DNA from 2 places in the Neobacillus sp. YIM B06451 genome. Region 2 is predicted to be linked to the other one. Evidence: riboswitches for the same ligand, from Rfam matches in the RefSeq annotation. Region 2 holds a riboswitch; the other holds the start of a gene.
What was found. Region 2 has a riboswitch for thiamine pyrophosphate ahead of RB160_RS17695 (ABC transporter substrate-binding protein). Riboswitches for the same ligand answer to the same signal wherever they lie in the genome.

Region 1: another riboswitch for thiamine pyrophosphate. It lies ahead of thiT (energy-coupled thiamine transporter ThiT); the one in region 2 lies ahead of RB160_RS17695 (ABC transporter substrate-binding protein).

The regions. Positions count from the first base shown of each region.
Region 1 is NZ_JAVFKJ010000008.1:143,769-151,096, forward strand. Features, by position in the region: gene RB160_RS14880 (universal stress protein) at 48-557, shown strand; gene RB160_RS14885 (helix-turn-helix transcriptional regulator) at 577-1,032, opposite strand; gene RB160_RS14890 (FeoB-associated Cys-rich membrane protein) at 1,249-1,398, opposite strand; gene feoB (ferrous iron transport protein B) at 1,423-3,426, opposite strand; gene RB160_RS14900 (FeoA family protein) at 3,427-3,651, opposite strand; gene ald (alanine dehydrogenase) at 3,960-5,093, shown strand; gene thiT (energy-coupled thiamine transporter ThiT) at 5,155-5,757, opposite strand; TPP riboswitch at 5,919-6,025, opposite strand; gene RB160_RS14915 (cation diffusion facilitator family transporter) at 6,234-7,118, shown strand; gene RB160_RS14920 (dicarboxylate/amino acid:cation symporter) at 7,195-7,328, opposite strand, start outside.
Region 2 is NZ_JAVFKJ010000012.1:87,282-94,609, forward strand. Features, by position in the region: gene RB160_RS17675 (AraC family transcriptional regulator) at 1-141, shown strand, start outside; gene RB160_RS17680 (hypothetical protein) at 428-586, opposite strand; gene RB160_RS17685 (hypothetical protein) at 811-1,074, opposite strand; gene RB160_RS17690 (DsbA family oxidoreductase) at 1,263-1,916, shown strand; TPP riboswitch at 2,087-2,194, shown strand; gene RB160_RS17695 (ABC transporter substrate-binding protein) at 2,366-3,358, shown strand; gene RB160_RS17700 (thiamine-binding protein) at 3,372-3,662, shown strand; gene RB160_RS17705 (ABC transporter permease) at 3,662-4,423, shown strand; gene RB160_RS17710 (ABC transporter ATP-binding protein) at 4,420-5,181, shown strand; gene RB160_RS17715 (TatD family hydrolase) at 5,168-5,956, shown strand; gene RB160_RS17720 (ester cyclase) at 6,011-6,424, opposite strand; gene RB160_RS17725 (GNAT family N-acetyltransferase) at 6,621-7,076, shown strand; gene RB160_RS17730 (DUF2268 domain-containing putative Zn-dependent protease) at 7,154-7,328, opposite strand, start outside.

The DNA of each region.
Region 1 (7,328 bases), on a different contig from region 2:
AGACAGAAGCTTCTGAAAATAAGCACCATCTTAAAAGGAGGATTCCCATGCCAGCTCAGTTTCGAAAAATAATGTTGGCGTACGATGGCAGCGATGGCAGTGATAAAGCTTTGGACCTCGCCTCAGCTTTGGCTAAAGGCGATACGGATATCGAATTATCGGTTGTAACTGTCTATGATGAAAAAATTGAAACGAGGAGAGTTGATAGAGCGGGGGAATCACGCCTCGCACTCCATGGCTATCTGCTCGAAGGAATCCCGGCTCCACCTTCTTCCCTCGGGTACAGCCAATCGCAAGCTTCTACCCAGACAATCATCAGCAACAGTGTCGACCAGATTATTTTTGAAGCAAAAAGGAGGCTCGGCCATGTAAACGCGAAGTTTCAAGTCCTAGAAGGTAACCCTGCCGAAAGCATCTGCGCGTTTGCCGAGGAAATAGGAGCGGATATACTCATTGTCGGAAGCTCGTGTAAGGGTGGCATTACCGGGCTGCTGATCGGGAATATAACCGAAAAGGTTTCCAGGCTCGCCCCGTGCAATGTGCTAATCGCAAAATAAATAAGCCGGGCCTCCCGGCTTATTTCCCTTCAGCAAGCTCCCTGAAGCGGTGCTTGGCGTTTTCTTCGTCAAATGAACTGTAAATCCGGTAATGTTGCTCATCTAGAATACGGAAATGCTTGCTTAAAATATTCTGCTGCAAGATGAATCCATTTTTCCTGACTATTTCCCGCCACCAGATTTTTCCGCCGAATGTTTTCCCGCGGCGGTAGTCAACCCCTTCTCTGGCGACAGTTTCAAGCACTTCAAGGGGTTCGTTTCCAAACAGGAATTGGACGGTTTCTGTTTCGCGGAACAATGCGCAAACCGCCACAACTGTTGACCAGCCTGCAAGAACTCTCCCTTTTTCGATTTGGACAAGTGTCTTTTTGGAAACTCCGATGATATCAGCCATTTTGTCCTGGGTATATCCCGCTTCAGTCCGAATAAGGCGAAGCTTTTCGGAAACCATTTCGATAATGTCATCCCTTGTCACAAAAAAACCTTCCTTCATCATTCTTAAGTGTAATTTTACACAACAAAACAGCAAATTAAAAGCTACAGTTCTTAAATTTAACCTTTGGTACCATTTAGCCGTTAATTTCAGCCATGGCAGACGTTCCCCTTAGTATATCCAATTTAAAAACTGCTGTCGGAAAACAGCAGTTTTTTTACACACAAATATAAACGCTCCAAACAGACGTAAGAAAACTTATTTTTGTGAAGGCTCGCAACCGCTTGCACAAGAGTCCTGGATTGAACAGGCCGCGCATTTCCCTTTTTTTGAACGGTTAATGAACCGGACAAGCGCCCAGCCCGCATAGCCAAAAATAGCTCCTCCGATGACAAAGTTTATGACCATCTATGCTCATCTCCTTCCTGGTATTTAAGCCAGGCCAATTAATTTTCCGCCTTGGTAAATGACCAGGCATAGAATATAGGCAATTGCCAATGCGTAACCGATGGAAAAAGCTGTCCATTTCCTAGAGCCGGTTTCTTTATAGATTGTGGCGGTAGTCGCCAGGCATGGTATATAAAGCAAAATAAAGGCCATGAAACTATATGCTGAAAGCGGTGTAAAATAGCCTGCCATCAACCCCTGTAGCTTTGCTTCGGTCGGCGCGAAATAAATAATGTTCATTGTTGAAACGATGGCTTCTTTTGCCAAGAAGCCGGTTAAAAGGGATGCTCCAGCCTGCCAAGTTCCAAAGCCGATCGGCTCTAAAAGCGGAGCGAGAAGCCCGCCAATCGAAGCTAGGAAGCTGTGATCCATTTCGACATTGAGTCCGCCAGGCCCTGCATATGATAAAAGCCAGACAAACACCGAGCCTGCAAAAATGAATGTTCCCGCTTTACGGACAAATCCTTTTCCCTTGTCCCAAGTACTTCTCCACAGGGCCATGAATTGCGGCAGCCGATATGGGGGGAGTTCAATGACAAACAGCGAAGCTTCTGATTTTAGTACCGTACGAGAAAACAATTTTGCCAATATGAGGGTAATTAATATGCCAATAATATAAAGGCTTAGCACGACCGCTGCCCCATTCTTCGCAAAAAAAGCTCCCACAAACAATGCGTACACAGGCAGCCGTGCCGAGCAGGACATTAATGGTGTCAGCAGGATGGTCAAAAGCCGTTCCCTCGGTGTTTCAATCGTCCTCGCAGCCATAATGCCCGGAACATTGCACCCAAAGCCGATCATCATCGGGATGAACGCTTTTCCATTCAGGCCGACGGATTCCATAATCCTGTCCATGACAAGTGCCACCCGGGCCATGTATCCAGAATCCTCAAGGAGCGATATAAAGAAAAACAAAATGAAAATCTGTGGGACAAAAACGAGCACACCGCCAACACCGGCAATTAACCCCTGACTGACAAGCGCATGGAGGAACGCGGATGCTCCCGCAGCTGTCAACGCCTGGTCAGCCCAGGATGCAAGCGGCCCGGTAATAAAGCCATCAAGCAAATCAGAAAGGGGCAATCCGAGCCAATCAAACGTCAGCATGAACATCAGGTACATTAGTAACAGAAACATCGGCATGCCAAGGAACTTATTTGTAACGATGGCGTCAATCCGTTCTGTCAGTGGAACTGCCGCGCCCTTTCTCCTGACTGCCTCCCCGGCGATTTTTGAGATCACCAGTTTCCGTTTTTCATAGATAGTTTGGGCAATCGAATCCTTTCCGCGATTTTGGACCATTTTTTCCTGAAGCCTTTCCATAATGGCATAAATACGGTTTCGATCCGCAATATCTGATAAATACTCGGCAACATACCTGTTTCCTTCAAAAAGCTGGAGGGCAAGCCACCGCGGAGAATGCTCCGTTTTTCCGAGGACCTCTGACGTGACTTCCACTATCGCTTCCTCTATTTCCTGGCCATAATAGACAAGGTTCTTTGTTGGAGGGAGTGCATTCCCTCCTGCCGCTACTGCCTGAAGCCTGTCACACCCTTTTCCGTTTCGGGCTACCACAGGAACTGCCGGTATTCCAAGAAGTGAGGAAAGCTTGTCGGCATCAACGTGGATTCCCCTATTAGTGGCAACATCTATCATATTAAGTCCAATGACAATCGGCTTCCCGAATTCAATCAACTGGAGGGTTAAATGCAGATTTCGTTCAATTTGCGAGGCATCCAGAATGTTCAGGAGGCGATCCACAGGCCCGTCGAGGAAAAAATTAGTGACAACCCCTTCATCCCTGGATAAGGGATTCAGCGTATATATTCCAGGCAAATCGATCAGGCGGTCCCTTTTGTTCCGGAAAACTCCGACCTTCTTCTCAACCGTAACACCGCTCCAGTTTCCTACGTATTCGTAAGAACCGGTGAGATTATTAAATAATGAAGTTTTACCGGTATTGGGATTGCCAATCAACGCGATTTCCATTTAAACCCTCTCCAATTCGATACGTTTCGCTTCCCTGCGCCTTATTCCAATACATTGGCCGCATGATTCAATCATTATCGGCCCGCCAAAAGGCAGCACACACTTTATGCACACTTCGCTTCCTTCTGTTATACCAAGGTCTAGCAGCCTTCTCCGGACAAGCTTGTCGACTGTGGAAATATCCTTTATTGTCGCCTTTTCTCCTGCTTTCAATTGTGCAAGCATGCAGTATCACCCTAACAATTTTAAATGAGAATGATTCTCTTTCTTATATTTTTATTTTATCATCCTCTATGGCAGTAATTGGCATACCGTTTGTGAATATTGTGTTAAAAGTAAAGGTTGTGCGAAACGTTTTGGGGAAGCAAAAAACACACTTTATTTTCGAGGGTTTTATTCTATTTATGCTCTTTTGTGAAATTCTACAAAAGGCAGTCTTTTCTTTTTCTGTCTTGTACCATAAAATTATAGTTGAAACATTGTATACTGATTCAAGACCATATTGCATGGTTAACGAAGGGGAGGTAACAACAATGATTATTGGAGTTCCAAAGGAAATTAAAAACAATGAAAACCGGGTAGCGCTAACTCCGGCGGGTGTTGTTTCATTTGTTGTTGCAGGCCATAAGGTGCTTATCGAAAAAGGTGCCGGGCTTGGAAGTGGATTTACGGATGAAGCTTACGTGGAAGCTGGCGCAGAAATAATTGAAAGCGCTTCCTCCGTTTGGGCCGATGCCGAAATGATTATGAAAGTAAAAGAGCCGCTTGAAAGCGAATATCGCTTTTTCAGGCCAGGGCTTATCCTGTTTACCTATCTCCATCTTGCAGCAGAGCCATCGCTTGCAAAAGCGCTGACTGAAAAAAAGGTCATCTCCATTGCCTATGAAACAGTAGAGGTAAATCGGACACTCCCTCTTCTTACTCCAATGAGTGAAGTTGCAGGCAGGATGGCCGCGCAAATTGGCGCCCAATTTTTACAAAAAACGAATGGCGGGATGGGGATACTGTTATCCGGAGTTCCAGGGGTAAACCGCGGAAAGGTAACAATTATCGGCGGCGGCATTGTCGGTACGAACGCGGCAAAAATGGCGATCGGCCTTGGCGCCGATGTGACAATCATTGACTTGAACGCCGACCGTTTGCGCCAGCTTGATGATATCTTCGGTCCACAGATTAAAACACTTATGTCCAATCCATTCAATATCGCCGAAGCGGTCGCTGAAGCAGACCTTTTGATTGGTGCCGTTCTTATTCCGGGGGCAAAGGCGCCAAAACTTGTAACAGAGGAAATGGTAAAGAGGATGAAACCTGGTTCGGTCATAGTCGATGTCGCCATTGACCAGGGGGGTATCGTCGAAACGATCGACCATGTCACAACCCATGACAACCCTGTCTATGAAAAACACGGAGTTGTCCATTATTCGGTAGCCAATATGCCTGGCGCGGTGCCGAGGACTTCAACCATCGCGCTGACAAACGTAACGGTCCCCTACGCGCTTCAAATTGCAAATAAAGGGTTAATAAAAGCCATTACTGAAAACCCGCATTTGAAACTTGGCGTCAACACTGCCAATGGAGAGGTTACGTATGAAGCGGTCGCCAAAGACCTTGGATACGTATACGTTCCAGTGGAAACAGCTCTTGAAAAAGAATTCTCTTTGATTTAAATGCGCCCGCAGTTATTAAGCATATAAAACGTTAAGAAGGAAGGGGCTCCCCTTCCTTCTTCTATTGCATAGTATTAATTGATTTTCCTGGTCCCGCAATGAGCCGCGGTGAGGCCCCAAACACAAGGCCAACGATAATTGCGCAGAAAATTGCGTTCGGAAGCATATATGAGCCGTTATATAAAAACGAGAACAATGCCGCCGGAGTCCCCGCTGGAGCGGAATCGGCAAAAAAGACAATGCCGCCAATGAAATGCGCCATGAATCTTAACATACTGCCAAGAAGGACGCCCATGCTCATGTATGTGAGCCATTTTGTATTTTTGTTCTCGGCTTTCGCTTTTCTTACAGAAGCTGCAAAAATACCCGCCGTTCCCACAACTGTAAAGGCTACCAAATAATCAAGCGCCCCCTGTACCGGATGGATAATATACGCCTGGCCAAGGACAATTTGCAGTAGGCCAAGCAAAAAGCCGCTAAGCAATCCGCCTTTCAGTCCCCAGCGGTATGCCATTAAAAAGATTGGGACCATGGCAATCGACAGCGATCCTCCCTGCGGCCAAATTTTCAGCGATATAAAATTCGCCGCCATGTCCAGCAAAAATGCGAGTGCAGTAAATACTGCCACCTCTACCAAAAATAATGTTTTCCTCTTTTGTTCCATTAACGTTTCCCCCTCGTTTTTCAGGATGAAAACCATGTTTCATCCTTATTTTCCGGGTATCCGTTTGAAACCTTCCTTTTCGATATGGGTGTGCCTTGGAGGCTTTTTGCACAAATAAAAAAGCAATACAAAGACGCTTTAAAAGGGTTTTGTATTGCCTGTTTATTGGCATGCCACATCCCTACGCTAGCGTTAACTAACAGGTTCAAAGGGTCAGAACTCAAACTGTTCACTCTCAGCCGCCCGGGCAGCTCCCCTTGTGGAAGTATTCAATTGATATCCATCTTTACTATACTATTCCGGGCCAGTTTTGACAACACTAATCACTGTCGGTATAAGGTTAATAGCTATGGTATGGGGTATGGGGATTATAAAAAGGCTCTTAAAATCAAAAAACGCTTTTTAATGGGTACATAGTTGAACGGTAATTCTTTTTTGCTAATGGAAACGCGTATCATTTTACGGGAGGACAGCCAATGGAAAGAAACAGCCGATTAAAGGCAGGAGAAACAGGCGCCTGGGTTAGCATCTTCGCCTATATATTGCTTTCATCCTGCAAACTCGCGGCAGGGAAATTCGGAAATTCGGAAGGGTTAATGGCGGACGGCCTGAATAATATGACTGATGTGGTTGCCTCCATCGCAGTATTGATTGGCTTAAAAATATCAAGAAAACCGCCTGACAAGGACCATCATTATGGCCACTACCGCGCGGAAACGATTGCTTCGCTTGTGGCGGCATTTATCATGCTTGGAGTAGGCATAGAGGTTTTGGTAAATGGAATCCAGTCGTTCTTTGAGGATAATAAGGCGGTACCGGATTGGCTTGCAGCTTGGACGGCACTCGGGTCGGCGGCCGTCATGCTTGGGGTTTACTCATACAATAAACGCCTGGCAAAAAAAATCAATAGCGCTGCAATCCGTGCAGTCGCCCAGGACAACCGTTCGGATGCCTTCGTCAGCATTGGAGCACTCGCTGGAATCATCGGTTCAAGAATCGGCATTGTATGGCTTGATATGCTGGCAGCGGTTATTGTCGGGCTAATCATTTGCAAAACCGCCTGGGAAATTTTCAGGGAAGCATCCCACGCGCTTACAGACGGTTTCGATGTAAGCAAGGTCCCCGGACTGAGACAAACGATTAACGGGACGCCTGGTGTAAAAGGGGTAACGGAAATCAAGGCGCGCACCCATGGAAACCAGACATTGATAGAGTCAACAATCCTTGTTGACCCAAGCCTTACAATCATTGAGGGACATGCCATAACCGAAGAAATAGAAAAAGGGCTGAAAACCAAACATGGAGTCGGCTATGCGATTATACATGTGGAACCATATTTTGCATTTGAAAAGAAAGAGTGACATACGGCCGGCTCTAAACAAAGCCAAACCCGCACTTCTTTGTGAAGTACGGGTTTTTGATTTGGAAAGCCCTCATTTACTTGTCCTGTATGAAGGAAGGCCTTTGTTTTGCGAGTCCATCACGTTCTTCCTTTTCCTGGCGGCGGCGTTCCCCCTCCGCGACAACAACCGCGCACGAAGCATCACCTGTAATGTTCACAGCCGTCCTAA
Region 2 (7,328 bases):
TGGGACAGAATTTTTTCTGAATGGTTCCCGGCAACCGGGTATGAGCATGCCGGCGGACCGGAAATGGAGGTTTATTGCAGCCCGGCTGACCCTTACTCCGAGGATTATTATAGCGAAATTTGGATTCCAATTAAGAAATAATGGATAGCTGCAACGATGTGGTTTTATGGGTCCAAGATATCTTAGCTGATACTTTTCCCCTTGATGCGGTAAAGAAAGCATTGATTGCACCTCAGCCGTCCAATTAACCAACGCCATTCATAGGCTTAATAAAATTTTTAAAGAAGCTGACGAACTGCTTTCCATACCAACGGTTAATAAGAACAAATAAAAACCCTTTAAGGTGATATTGTCACCTTAAAGGGTTTTTTAAATAGGAAAATGGTTAAACCAATGGCTGTTTTTTATAATATTCCATATTATAAAGTTATAATTTCATTGTGGCATACCGGTCTTCCTTGGCTGCCTTCTCTTTTTCCAGCAATTCCACCAGAGACTCAACCGTTTTCATGATTGATTCATGCGTCACATCGCGGCCAAGGATTGCACTGGCCCTCTGAATTAATTCATCTTTATTAACGTTCATAGCTTTTACCTTCCCATTCATATTGAATCGTTATACACCGTGACTGCCAACTCAATATCCTTTTTACAATGACATCCTTTAAGCTGAGGACAATGCAGGTGGTCCCCTGCCTGTTATAAAAACCATTCCCTGTCAGTATTATTTAGGATTGTTCAAATTAAATCAAGGTTATTTTCGACTATTTTCGTCTTTTTTCTGCAAAAGGGTAGTGTGCTAGCCAGTTTTCAGTCGTACATGGACAGAACCTTTTCAAGATCAGCGACCAATTGCTGGAGTTCATCCGGGGTTAATCGAATTGGCATTTGGTCATTCAACGTAATAATTTGACCTTCTGCTTCGTTCTCATGTTTTTTTAAATAGCGGTAAATGCTCGTTAATTGGTTTTCCTTCAGGACCGATTGGGTGTTCAAGTTTTTCACCTTTTGCAAGGAAAATTCATTCATCGATAGATCAAAATCGCCCGAAATGATGGAACCCTCTATAATCATCGATTCGCCCCCTTTAAGTTTGGGTTAGTTTTCCCCTTTGGAAAAGAAACAATGCCAAGGACCCATCGCAATCCGTACAAGCATTTTTGGTGTAAAATCCATGCCTAGCCTCTATACTAAAAAGAAAGATTGGAGGGATTTATATGCAGATTGAAATGTGGACAGACTTTGCCTGACCATTCTGCTATATTGGCAAAAAGCGTCTGGAGGACGCTATTCAGAAGATTGGACAACCGATAGAAGTTACGTACCGGTGCTTTGAACTCGATCCGAATGCGGCCCGGGATATTAAAGAGAACATGTACGAAATGTTAGCGAGAAAATATGGGATGAGCATCGCCCAGGCAAAGGCCAACTGTGATAATGTAGAGCGGATGGCGAAGGAAACTGGGCTAGAATATCATTTGGATTCAGCAATAATGACCAACACCTTTGACGCACACCGTTTAACGATGTTCGCCAAGACAAAGGGACTCATGAAAGAAATGACGGAAAGGATTCTCCGCGCCTATTTCACTGAATCCAAACATATTGGCGACCATGGAACTTTGGCGGAATTGGCGGTTGAAGTAGGGCTCGACAAGGAGGAAGTATTAAACATGCTTGCAAGCGGGGCTATGGCCGACGATGTTCGTGCCGATGAACAAACAGCGCGGCAGTATGGTATTTCCGGAGTGCCATTCTTCCTGATTAATAAAAAATACGCCCTCTCCGGTGCCCAGCCAACCGATGCGTTTGTCCAGGCATTGGAAAAAGTACTTGCTGAGGAAAAAATCGTCGTCTTAAATAACATGGGTGGAGACATGTGTGATGACGATGGCTGCGAAATTCCTAAGAAGTAGAGGGTTTCTCTTTATTTGCAGGACGGTAATTTAGTTTTCGCAAGGAGTAGAGGCTGCTAAAGGCCGATTCTTCGTATTAGGGAGTTGCAATCGGTCTTTAGAACCTTTTACCAGTCTCTTTTCTGGACGGCTCAACATTTTTCTTATATAGTAATGGTGACAATTGAAGCTTGGAAATGTAGGGGAGCCGGTGTTGCTGGCTGAGATAGTATCCAAAGATGCTGACCCTTTTACCTGATCTGGTTAGTACCAGCGTAGGGAACATCTTCTAGTAGACGTTTATTCGCCTATTATGGATTTTTTTATGCGCTCGGGAAAACCCGTGCGCTTTTTTATTTGTTTTGCTAGCAAACATATAAATCCTACTAGCCTATATGTACATACAATTTCTTAACCCGACCATCTTTTCCGCTTCATTGTCAAAAAAAAACAGATGAGAGGGGAAAATCATGAGAAAGTTGCTTATTGCATTATCCGCAGTTCTACTAACAGTGGGCCTTGCGGCATGTTCAGCGGACAAAAAGGAGCCAGGCACTGCAGAATCAATGAAGAAGGTCAAGATTGTCCTTGATTGGGCGCCAAACACGAACCATACAGGGATTTATGTCGCCAAAGAAAAGGGTTATTTTAAAAAACATGGTCTTGATGTCGATATTATCCTTCCAGGGGAGGCGGGTGCCGACCAGCTCGTTGCGTCCGGCAAATCGGAATTTGGGGTTAGCTATCAGGAGTCGATTACCCAGGCGAGAATCCAGGGTGTACCGCTTGTATCGGTTGCGGCTGTCATCCAACACAATACGTCCGGATTCGCTTCACCAAAAGCGAAAAACATAACATCTCCTAAGGACTTTGAAGGTAATACGTACGGCGGCTGGGGATCGCCAGTCGAAAAAGCGGTTTTGAGCCTGTTGATGAAGCAGGAAAATGCAGACGTAGACAAAGTGAAAATCGTCAACATGGGCGATTCCGACTTCTTTACGGCTGTAAAGCGAGACATAGATTTCGCATGGATTTACTATGCATGGACTGGGATTGAGGCGGAGCTGCGGAACGAACCAATCAACATGGTTTACCTGACCGATTATTCAGAGAAACTCGACTATTACACGCCTGTCATTGCCACGAATGAAAAAATGATTAAGAACGACCCGGAGACAGTGAAGGCATTCGTTGCGGCAGTTTCCGAGGGGTACGAATTTGCAATAAAGAATCCATCCGAGAGCGCTGATATTTTACTAAAAGCGGTCCCTGACCTTGATCCAGAGCTTGTGAAAAAAAGCCAGGAGTGGCTCGCGCCAAAGTATCAGGATGATGCGAAGCGGTGGGGCGAACAAAAGCTTGAAATATGGGAAAATTACAGCCAATGGATGTTCGAAAACGGCCTTCTAGAAAAGGAACTTGATGCCGAAAAAGCTTTTACAAATGAATTTTTACCGGAATAAGGAGGAGTAAATGATGGCGAACGCTCTAGTAAGTATCCAAATCATACCGAAAGCCGCGACGAGTGAGGAGACGATAAAGCTGGTCGATGCCGCTATTGAGGTAATCGACCAGGCTGGAGTGAAGTACGAGGTCCATCCGCTGGAAACAACGGTGGAAGGTGAACTTAGCCAGCTGCTTGGCGTCATTCAAAAGATGAATGAAAGAATGATTGAACTCGGAACACCGAATGTCATTTCACAAGTAAAGATCCTCTATCAGCCAGATGGCATTACGATGGACCGGTTAACGGAGAAGTACCGCTGATGAAAAGATTTGGGAATAAAGGGTGGAGCCCGATTGCGGTGCTCCTCCTTTTCTTCATGGTTTGGGAAGGACTGGCTTCCTTTTTTGAGATTCCGGCCTGGCTTCTGCCCGCCCCGACTGCGATTTTAAAAGAAGCCTTCGCCAATTACCAGCTGTTTTTGCCGGATGTGGGTGCAACGGTGATGCTAGCTGCTTCAGGCCTTTTGCTTGGGGCATCGATCGGCTTCATCATCGCGACGGTGCTGCACCTCGTACCGCCACTGAGGACGGCGATGTATCCCTTTTTAATCATCTCACAAAATGTTCCAATCATCGTCCTTGCCCCGCTGCTAGTGATTTGGTTTGGCTTCGGCTACTTGCCAAAGCTAATCATTATAACTCTTGTCTGCTTCTTCCCAATAACGATTGCCCTGTTGGACGGCTTCAGGAATGCGCCGAGGGAACTTGTCCATTATATGAAAATGTCCGGTGCGTCCTCATCGCAATTGTTTGCGAAGGTCCAGTTTCCGAATGCATTGCCGCAGTTTTTCTCCGGCCTGAAAATATCGGCGACGTACAGTGTCATGGGAGCAGTTATCTCCGAGTGGCTCGGCGCGGAAAAGGGGATTGGCGTCTTTATGACCCTTTCATCCTCGGCGTTCCGTACCGATCGCGTTTTTATCGCGATTTTTATAATTGTCATCTTGAGTATGCTATTTTACAGCCTCATTACTTTGCTTGAAAAAACATTCATCAAATGGGCACGGGAGGGAGAGCAATGATGGACCCGAAAATCAGGTTTGAAAATATAACCCATTCATTTAACGAAACCGGCCTTGTCCTCGATGGAATCTCACTCCACGTAAATGATGGTGAATTTGTTTCAATCATCGGCCCATCAGGAAGCGGGAAAAGCACTATTTTTCAAACGATTGGCGGTTTGCTGAAGCCGGAAGGGGGAGACATTTTTCTGGAGGAGCGGAGGATTAACGGGGAAACCGGAAACATTGCCTATATGCCACAGCAGGCCTCTCTGCTTCCGTGGCGGACTGTTTTAAAAAATGTCCTCCTCGCCCAGGAGCTTTCCGGCAGGACGGATGAAGCAGAAGCACGAACATGGCTTGCCAAGGTTGGACTATCAGGCTATGAAAATGCCTACCCGCACCAGCTCTCTGGAGGAATGAAGCAGCGAGTCGCGTTCATTCGGGCGCTCCTTTCTCCGCAGCCAATCATGCTGCTCGATGAACCGTTTTCCGCACTAGACGAATTTACACGGTTCGATATGCAAAAATGGCTCCTGTCCGTATGGGAAGAAAAACGGAAGTCGGTCCTATTCATCACCCACAATATCGAAGAGGCGCTGTTTTTATCAGATAGGATTGTGCTTTTGTCTCCGCGTCCAGCGAAAGTAATAAAAGAATTAAAGGTACCGTTCAATCGGCCAAGGACCGACCGGCTTCTTCTGGATGATTCCTTTTTACTGCTGAAACGCGAGATTTACGGTGCCATGAGAGAAGGGGACACGCATGAAGGTCATTGATGCGCATATCCATTTGGACAAATATACGGAGGATGAACGAGATCGGATCATCGATAGCTTAGGGGAAAATCAAATTGAGGCTTTGATTTCCGTTTCGATGGACCTCGCTTCCTGCAAGGAAAACCTGAGGCTGTTTGAGAACTGCCCGCGGATTCTTCCGACATTCGGCTACCACCCGGAGCAGCCGCTTCCTTCCCATGCCGAGCTCAACAAGCTGTTAAATTGGATTAGTAGTTATAGGGAAAAGATGGTTGCGATTGGCGAGGTCGGTCTGCCGTATTATATGCGTGCCGATTCCAAGAACGCCAATTTCCCGTACGAGGGATATGTAGAATTGCTTGAGCAGTTCATCCTATTGGCAAAAAAGCTCAACAAGCCAGTCATCCTGCACGCCGTTTACGATGACGCGCCAATTGCCTGCGGGCTCTTGGAGAAACACAGCATCGAGAAAGCCCATTTCCATTGGTTTAAGGGTGACAGGAAAACAGTTGAGCGGATGATTGCGAATGGGTATCATGTTTCGTTCACCCCAGATATTCTATATGAAAAAGAAACGAGAGAGGTTGCCGAGCAGTATCCTTTGCAGCTAATGATGGCGGAAACAGACGGACCATGGCCGTTTGAAGGAAGGTTTGCCGGAAAAATGACTCAACCCGCCATGGCCCATGACGTTGTGAAAGAGCTTGCATTGATAAAAGGAATTCCTGTTGAACAAGCCAGCTCCTTTCTTCATGCGAATACAAAACATTTTTACAAGCTTAAGGATATCTTTTGAAAAATAAAAAGAGACACCGATTCAAAATAATCTGTGTCTCTAATGTGTTTTCAATTATAGTTGAGAAGGATACACACCAAGCTGTTGGAACATGTCCAGAGTATTGAAAACAACCCGGTTCATTTTAATCTTTCCTTGCTCTAGTTCAAATAGGGAAATACCTTGGATCTCAGCAAATTTATTCGTTGGCGGTAATCCCATTAATGAAGCCGTGTTATTTCCGCTTCCTTTCCAAGAAAGATAAACGACATCTCCTTCTTCCGCCAGATGCAAGGTTTCGAATGTCAAGTCAGGAAAACCGTCCTGGAAGACACTCATATACTTTCGGAACGACTCCATTCCTTCAGAAGCAGGGCTGTTGTTTGAATAAAAGGTAAATTGTGGCGATACAAACTCAGCTGTGTGGTCGTAATTCCTTTCGTTTAACACTTCGTCATGGAAACGTTGAACAATTTCTTTTTTGGACATAGTATCTCCCCTTTCATTTTATGATATATGCACAAAAGTACATTTTATGAAAAATAGGGAGCCCATTTTAAAAAAAGTAAACAACCCGTGGTCAGTCTCCGCACACTAAGAAAAAATAACACTCCTATATTATTTTTCTCAACAGCCGATTTCGGCTAAAATAGAGAAAGATAATCAGAGAACGGAGCGCGCCGCCATGATTGTTCCACTGGACATAACGCATATACCGAAAATCCTTCAGGCCCAAAAAGAGCTTTATAGCATGAACTTCAGGAACATGGTGTTCAACAAGGAGTTCTACGACATGATCCTCTCTTGGTACCATGTAGCATTGGAAAACGAAGAATGGAAGGCCTTTGTTCTCCTCGTAAATGAAGAAGTTTCCGGGTTCTACCTGGCCCAGTACAAGGAAGGATCAGGCTACCTGTCGCAGATGTTCGTTTCCGGAAAGCTTCGGGGGCAGGGGTACGGCAAACACCTCCTCGACCATTTCGAGCAGGGAATGATGGAACCCGGCTATTATATCCTCCAGGCGAGCGGCATGAATGAATCTGCCGTCGCCTTCTACGAACGGAACGGTTACCAAATCCTTAGGCCTTATGAGGATGAAAACGGCGATCCTAGGTATTTAATGATTAAGTACAACTTTTAAGGGAAATCACTCTTTTCCATTTGGAAGGGGGGATTTTTTATGGCCGTATAGATGCTTTGTTAAACAAATTAGTCAACTTACATATTCATATACAGCTCATAAATCTCATCCGATTTCCGGGTTGTTAAATCTGTTAACGATACCCCATTTTGCAAAAGTGCGGTGATGATGATTAGGCCGTAATAGTAGCCGGATTTCACAGGTAAATGTCCGCCTTCATTCGCCATGAAGTATTTTTCAACAAGTGGTTGT